Cytobacillus sp. IB215665: one gene and its partner. Each later gene encodes a partner of the first gene's protein in a complex. Links are inferred from orthologs where the notes say so. Each region holds a gene or a part of one and is shown on either strand. Other genes may lie near its edges.

Region 1 (4,409 bases):
AGGATTTCAATTACTTTCTGACCAGGAACGTCAAGAGATGTTGTCCTACGAAGATAACGGTGATATCAAAGTGCTAACAATTTGTGAGGATTGTCAAGAAGCATTAAACCGAAATCCAGATTTCCATCTATATGAAACATTTATTCAGTGAGAAGCTTTGGTCTAATACCAAAGTATTTTCCTGTTTTATGTTGATTATTATGTTGTTTTCCTTGATAGCAAATAAACATATATACAAATATATATAAAGAGTTCTTAATATCATTTCTCTTTTTTAGATAACAACGCATACAATTCGACCTAGCTTCAAATAGAAACTTATGCCAACAAAGAAGTTTTTTTATTTATTTTGGCTGTTTTCGCATTGATTGTAGTTTTTCGTACTAAGATATAAAGTTCGATGCGTTTTTTCTTCTCATTAACAGATGAAAGTCGCATTAACTAGCAATAGCAACAAAGATTTAAAAAAATTCGTAAAAAGTGTAACGCATTTTATATAACTAGAATATTATTAAACCCTGCTAAGTCATTTGAGAGGAGGGGGTTGAATGTTAGGTATACAAGAGTATTTTTTATATAATGATGATTTGGCTTCAATTGTAAACGGCATTGATGAAGGGCTTAAAGAGCAGCTTGTCGCTGGATTATCAGGATCAGCTAGATCTTTATTTTATGCTTCAATCTATAAAGATACAAATCGCCCGTTACTAATAGTGACACATAACCTCTTTCAAGCGCAGAAGATTTATGATGATTTACTAGGGTTGTTAAGTAGTGATCATGTATTTCTATACCCAGTTAATGAAACAATTGCGTCAGAAATAGGAACTGCTAGTCCAGAATTAAAAGGACAGCGTCTAGAGGTATTGGATTATTGGTGTACATCAAAAAAAGGTATAGTCATAGCACCTGTTGCTGCTATAAAAAGGTTGCTTCCCCCAAAAGAAGTTTGGGATAGCTATCAATTAAATTTCTCAGTAGGAAATGACATAGACATAGATCAATATTTAAATAAAATTGTATTGATGGGTTACTCTAGAGCATCAATGGTTACAGCACCAGGAGAGTTCAGTGTTAGGGGTGGTATAATTGATATATACCCATTAACTGAAGAGTTTCCAATTAGAATAGAACTTTTTGATACTGAGATAGAGTCAATACGGACATTTGCAATTGATGATCAACGGTCATTGCAAAAGGTAGAAAAAGTAACCATTGGTCCGTCAACTGAAATTCTAATAAGTAACGATAAAATCGATCACGTAATTAACTCAATAGAAGATAAACTTGGAGAAAGTTTGAAAAAAACAAAGGACAGTGATGTTAAAAAATTATTAGTGGAAAACATTACTGCTGAAATAGAACAATTAAAAAATGACCAACTTCCGAGTCAAGTATTTAAGTACTTATCTCTTTTCTATGAAAAGCCTGCAAGTTTACTAGACTATGTACCTAATAACGGTCTTATTTTATTTGATGAAATGAGCCGTATCCAAGATATTACTACAACCTTAGATAAAGAAGAAGCTGAATGGTACACGAGCCTACTTTCCGAAGGTAAAATTATTCATGATTTACAGCTGTCTCATCATTTTTCTACTCTTATACAAAAGATAGACAAGCCGATTATTTATTTTTCTTTGTTTTTACGGCATGTTCAGCAAACAAGTCCACAAAATATTGTAAATATTACTTGTAAGCAAATGCAAAGTTTCTTTGGACAAATGCATGTGTTGAAAACCGAATTAGAAAGATGGAAAAAAGGAAATTATACTGTTGTAATCTTAGCTCCGAATGAAGAAAGACAGAAGAAGATACAACATGTACTTGAGGATTATGATTTGAATTTTGCTACAACTGATAGCAATGACAAAATAATAGCAGGTACAAATCAAATCGTTCTAGGTGATTTAAACACTGGTTTTGATTTGCCTTTACAAAAGCTAGTAGTTATTACTGAAGAAGAATTGTTTAAAAATAGGACGAAAAAAACAAAACCGAGACAGAAGCTATCCAATGCAGAAAGAATTAAGAGCTACTCAGAGTTAAAGGTTGGCGATCATGTTGTTCACATTAACCATGGTATCGGTAAGTATATTGGAATTGAGACGCTAGAAATCAATGGTATACACAAAGATTATCTCCATATTGAGTATCAAGGTAGTGACAAGCTATACGTTCCTGTCGAACAAATAAATCAAGTACAAAAGTACGTTGGATCAGAAGGTAAAGATCCAAAAGTGTATAAGCTTGGTGGAACAGAGTGGAAACGGGTTAAGAAAAAGGTTGAGTCCTCAGTACAAGATATAGCTGATGACTTAATTAAGTTATATGCAGAGCGAGAAGCGAGTAAAGGCTATAGTTATAGCCCTGATGGTGATATGCAGCGAGAGTTTGAGTCGGCTTTCCCATATGAAGAAACAGTAGATCAACTACGTTCAATTGGTGAAATTAAAAAAGATATGGAAAAAGAGCGCCCTATGGATCGGTTATTATGTGGTGATGTAGGGTACGGGAAGACAGAAGTAGCAATCAGAGCAGCATTTAAAGCAATTGTTGATGAAAAGCAGGTTGCTATCCTTGTGCCGACAACGATTTTAGCCCAGCAGCATTATGAAACTATTCAAGAACGGTTTCAAGATTATCCAATTAATATAGGTTTACTTAGCCGATTTAGATCTCGTAAGCAACAACTTGAAACAATTAAAGGTTTAAAAGATGGAACAATTGATTTAGTTGTAGGCACTCATCGAGTATTGTCTAAGGATATTTCATTTCGTGATTTAGGGATGTTAATTATTGATGAAGAGCAACGGTTCGGTGTAACACATAAAGAGAAGATTAAGCAAATGAAAGCTAATATTGATGTATTAACTTTAACAGCAACACCTATTCCTAGAACGTTACATATGTCCATGTTAGGCGTCAGGGATTTGTCTGTAATTGAAACACCACCTGAGAATAGATTCCCAGTGCAAACTTATGTAGTTGAATATAATGGTGCACTCATTAGAGAGGCCATTGAAAGAGAACTATCTAGAGGTGGCCAAATATACTTTCTTTATAACCGTGTTGAAGATATTGAACGCAAAGCCGAGGAAATCCCAATGCTCGTTCCAGATGCACGAGTTGCGTATGCACATGGAAAAATGACTGAAAACGAGCTGGAATCTGTCATACTTAATTTCTTGGAAGGTGAAATCGATGTCCTTGTAAGTACAACCATTATTGAGACAGGTGTCGATATTCCAAATGTTAATACGTTAATTGTATTTGACGCAGATAAAATGGGCTTATCACAATTGTATCAGCTTAGAGGAAGGGTCGGTCGTTCGAATCGTGTAGCTTATTCATATTTTACACATCGGAAAGATAAAGTCTTATCAGAAGTTGCTGAAAAAAGATTGCAAGCAATAAAAGAATTTACAGAGTTAGGCTCTGGTTTTAAAATTGCCATGCGTGACTTGTCAATAAGAGGAGCAGGGAACTTGTTAGGGTCACAACAACATGGATTTATTGATACTGTTGGATTTGATTTATATTCTCAAATGCTGAAAGAAGCAATTGACGCACGGAAAGGAAATGAACCAATTCAAACAGATCCAGATATAGAAATAGACGTAGAAGTTGATGCATATATCCCTGACCAATACGTTTCTGATGGTCGACAAAAAATAGACATGTATAAACGTTTTAGAGCTATTACTACAATAGATGATCTAGAAGATCTTCAAGAGGACATGACAGACCGTTTTGGGGAATACCCAGATGAAGTATCTTATTTATTTCAAATTGCTGAAATTAAGGTTTACGCAATACAACAAAAAATACTATCAATTAAACAAGTGAAACACGAAGTTACAATATTATTTAGTGAAGAGCAAAGTGATAATGTTGAGGTTCAAAGGTTAGTTCAGCTTACACAACAATATGGGCGATTGATTGGGTTAGGGATGGAAGGCAAACAACTAAAAGTTGTTTTCCACACAAAAGGTATTCCTGCTCAGCAATGGTTAGCATCAATGTACGATTTCCTAAAAAAACTAGCTGACGTTAAAGAAGAACAATTAAAAACTGTATAAAAATGTTTAGCTGTATTAATAATTGGCGATACTGTATGTTTCTTTTTATTTTTAAAAATTATGCTTTCTTTATGTATAGTTCTTTGTTTGAAGAGGATACTAATGTCAACAATGGTGATTTATACATGAACAACACTTTAATCACCATCATTTAATCATCAGATGAAAGTGAGGCATCTTTAGATGAAAGCAACTGGAATTGTTCGTCGAATTGATGATTTAGGCCGAGTGGTAATCCCTAAAGAAATACGGAGGACATTACGAATTAGAGAAGGTGACCCGCTAGAAATTTTTGTTGACCGAGATGGAGAAGTGATTTTAAAAAAA
Region 2 (3,788 bases), on another replicon or contig:
AATGTTGAAGGATATCAAAGTATTTAATAAAACAATATTTGATTTAGCAGATTACTTTGTAAGTAACATATCTCTACCTGTGGGATCATTACTTATTTCGTTATTTGTCGGTTATCAAGTATCTCGTCCAATTCTAGAAAAAAGTTTTAATGTATCATCACAGGTTGGAAACTATTTATTTCGATTTTGGTACGTTAGTGTTCGCTTCCTCATCCCGTTAGGCATATTCCTTGTTCTATTTTTAGGAGCTTAATACTAAATGAGTAAAAGACACTGGGACTTTTCCCAGTGTCTTAAATAAAATCCTCTATTTAAATTTCCGTATTTATAAAACGATGATATTCACATATAAACACATCTTGCTAATATAATTAAGATTTTTAAGTTTACGAACAGCCTTATTTTTTCAGAACGAGCTCCTCTTTTTCTTTTATAATTTCTTCCATACGCTTTCGATCTCGTTCTAGAATAGGCTTTAAATATCTTCCAGTATAAGAAGTGTCTTGCTTAACTACCTGTTCTGGTGTACCTGTTGCAATAATTTTTCCACCTTTATCTCCACCTTCAGGGCCAAGGTCAATTAGATAATCAGCAGCTTTAATAATATCTAGGTTATGTTCAATTACTAAAACGGTATCTCCATTTTCTACTAGTCTTTGAAGTACCTTTAATAACCGTGAAATATCATCTACATGTAAACCAGTCGTTGGCTCGTCTAAAATATACAGAGACCTTCCCGTTGAACGTCGGTGTAGTTCCGATGCTAATTTTACCCGCTGAGCCTCACCGCCTGATAATGTCGTAGCAGGCTGTCCAAGCGTAATATAGCCTAGACCAACATCGTAGATCGTTTGAAGCTTCCGCCTGATTTTAGGAATATTTTCAAAGAAAGAGAGTGAATCTTCTACTGTCATTTCTAATATCTCTGATATATTCTTATCCTTATACCTCACTTCTAAAGTTTCGCGATTATAGCGTTTCCCATGACATACCTCACAAGGAACATAAACGTCAGGTAAGAAGTGCATTTCAATTTTTATAATTCCGTCACCACGGCACGCTTCACAGCGACCACCTTTAACATTAAAGCTAAAACGTCCTTTTTTATATCCTCTAACCTTTGCTTCATTTGTAGCGGCAAATACATCCCTAATATCATCAAACACACCTGTATATGTAGCTGGGTTTGAACGTGGAGTTCGGCCGATTGGTGATTGATCAATGTCAATAACCTTATCCAAATATTCTATTCCTTTGATTTCTTTATGCTCACCAGGCCTTGATTTTGCCTTGTGAAGCTTTTGAGCTAACGATTTGTGTAAAACCTCGTTAATCAGTGTACTCTTCCCTGATCCAGACACACCTGTAACAGATATAAATGTGCCTAAAGGAATTTTGACTTTCGCATTTTTTAAGTTATTTTCCTTTGCACCAACGATTTCAATATAACGACCATCAGGTTTACGACGTTCTGTTGGCAGAGGAATAAACTTGATTCCCGACAAGTATTGGCCAGTTAATGATTGTGGGTCATTCATAACTTCTTCAGGCGTACCTGCAGAAACAACCTGTCCTCCGTGGATTCCTGCGCCTGGGCCGATATCAATTAAATGGTCAGCTGCTAACATAGTATCCTCGTCGTGTTCCACGACGATTAATGTATTACCGATATCTCTCATGTTTTTTAATGTTTGTATAAGACGATCGTTATCACGCTGATGTAAACCAATTGAAGGTTCATCTAGAATATATAAAACACCTGTTAACCTTGATCCAATCTGTGTCGCTAAACGTATTCTTTGGGCTTCTCCTCCAGAAAGTGTTCCAGCTGACCGGTGTAAAGTTAAATAATCTAGTCCAACATTGTTTAAAAAGCCTAAGCGCTCACTAATCTCTCGTAAAATCATGTTAGCTATTGTCATTTCTTTGTCAGTCAGTTTAAGGTTCTCAAAGAAATCTAGCGCTTCTGTAATAGAAAAAGAAGTAATTTCACCAATATGCTTTTGATCTATTAATACAGCTAAACTTTCTTTCTTTAAGCGATAGCTTTTACACGTTGGGCAAGACTGCTGTGCCATATACTTTTCCATTTGCTCACGAATATAATCCGAGCTCGTTTCACGATATCTACGCTCAATATTAGGTATAACCCCTTCAAAAATAATATGATTTTCACGCACTTGACCAAAGTCATTTTCATAACGGAAATATATCTCTTCATTCCCACTACCATGCAGTACTTTCTCAAACAAATGCTTAGGTATGTCCTTTACTGGGACATTCATATCTATTCCGTAATGATCACAAACAGCCTTTAATAATTGAGGGTAGTATTGAGAGCTTTGTGGTTCCCACGGAGCAATAGCATGTTCTAGTAATGATAGATCCCAATTAGGAATAACTAAATTAAGATCTACTTCAAGCTTAGTACCTAGTCCATCACAACTTGGACACGCTCCAAATGGACTGTTGAATGAAAACATTCTCGGCTCCAATTCCCCTATTGAAAATCCACAATGTGGGCATGCGTGAAGCTCACTAAATAACAGCTCCTCTTCGCCTATTACGTCAATGATTACTTTACCTTCACCTAACTTCAATGCGGTTTCTAGCGAATCTGATAGCCTTGAAGCAATGCCATCCTTTATGACAATCCGATCGATGACGATTTCAATTGAGTGCTTTTTGTTTTTTTCTAATGTTATATTTTCTGTAAGCTCAGTCATTTCACCATCAACACGAACACGAACATAGCCCTGTTTTTTAATTTCCTCAAAAGTCTTCACATGTGTCCCTTTACGCCCGGAAACGATTGGAGCAAGAACTTGCATTTTCGTTCTCTCAGGGTATTGCAAAATGCGATCAACCATCTGCTCTATCGTTTGAGATGTAATTTCTATATGATGATTAGGACATACTGGACGTCCTACACGAGCATATAATAGCCTTAAATAATCATATATTTCAGTAACTGTACCGACTGTTGATCGAGGGTTACGACTTGTCGTTTTTTGGTCTATCGATATGGCTGGAGAAAGCCCATCGATTGCATCGACATCAGGTTTGTCCATTTGTCCTAAGAATTGACGTGCATATGCTGATAATGATTCAACATAGCGCCGTTGACCTTCCGCATAAATGGTATCAAATGCTAACGAAGATTTACCTGAACCAGAGAGACCAGTTAAGACAACAAGCTGGTCTCTTGGTATTGTGACGTCGATGTCTTTTAAATTATGAGCTCTAGCTCCTTTGACAATGATTTTATCCTTTACCATGCTCTTATTTTCATCCTTCCGCTTTTAACTCGATCAATATGTCACGCAGTTCAGCTGCACGTTCGAAGTGGAGTGCTTTTGCAGCATCCTTCATTTCTTTTTCCATATCTGCAATTAGCTTTTGTCGTTCTGTTTTGGTCATTTTTACTTTTGGTTTGTTTGTTTCGTATGTTTCTTGATTTTCCGCTGCATAAGTTGCCTGTATGACATCTCGGACTTCTTTTCTTATTGTTTTTGGCGTAATGCCGTGCTTTTTGTTATGAGCTTCTTGTATTTCACGACGCCGCTTCGTCTCTTTAATGGCAATATCCATTGAATTGGTCACATGATCGGCATACATAATGACTCTACCGTTTTCATTACGTGCAGCCCTTCCCATTGTCTGGATTAGCGACCTTTCCGATCTTAAGAATCCTTCTTTATCGGCGTCTAAAATAGTAACTAGAGAAACTTCTGGTATATCTAAACCTTCCCTTAATAAATTTATACCAACGAGTACATCAAATTTAC

The links.
Region 2: the proteins of mfd (region 1) and uvrA are in contact, whole or in part, in a crystal structure (PDB 4DFC), measured with the Escherichia coli proteins. The link is inferred for Cytobacillus sp. IB215665 from one-to-one orthologs.

What each region holds. Positions count from the first base shown.
Region 1 is NZ_JAXBME010000024.1:25,011-29,419, forward strand. The notes cover bases 204-4,282. They hold mfd (transcription-repair coupling factor), read left to right. Parts: upstream 204-548; coding sequence 549-4,082; downstream 4,083-4,282. Other genes in these bases: spoVT (stage V sporulation protein T), read left to right, coding at 4,266-4,282. Also shown: SLH52_RS20900 (anti-sigma-F factor Fin family protein), read left to right, coding at 1-151; more of spoVT, read left to right, coding at 4,283-4,409. UniProt on the Escherichia coli protein: Couples transcription and DNA repair by recognizing RNA polymerase (RNAP) stalled at DNA lesions. Mediates ATP-dependent release of RNAP and its truncated transcript from the DNA, and recruitment of nucleotide excision repair machinery to the damaged site.
Region 2 is NZ_JAXBME010000001.1:414,086-417,873, reverse strand. What follows is about bases 199-3,656. They hold uvrA (excinuclease ABC subunit UvrA), read right to left. Parts: upstream 3,279-3,656; coding sequence 399-3,278; downstream 199-398. Other genes in these bases: uvrB (excinuclease ABC subunit UvrB), read right to left, coding at 3,289-3,656; SLH52_RS01725 (sodium-dependent transporter), read left to right, coding at 199-253. In the rest of the region: more of SLH52_RS01725, read left to right, coding at 1-198; more of uvrB, read right to left, coding at 3,657-3,788. UniProt on the Escherichia coli protein: The UvrABC repair system catalyzes the recognition and processing of DNA lesions. UvrA is an ATPase and a DNA-binding protein. A damage recognition complex composed of 2 UvrA and 2 UvrB subunits scans DNA for abnormalities.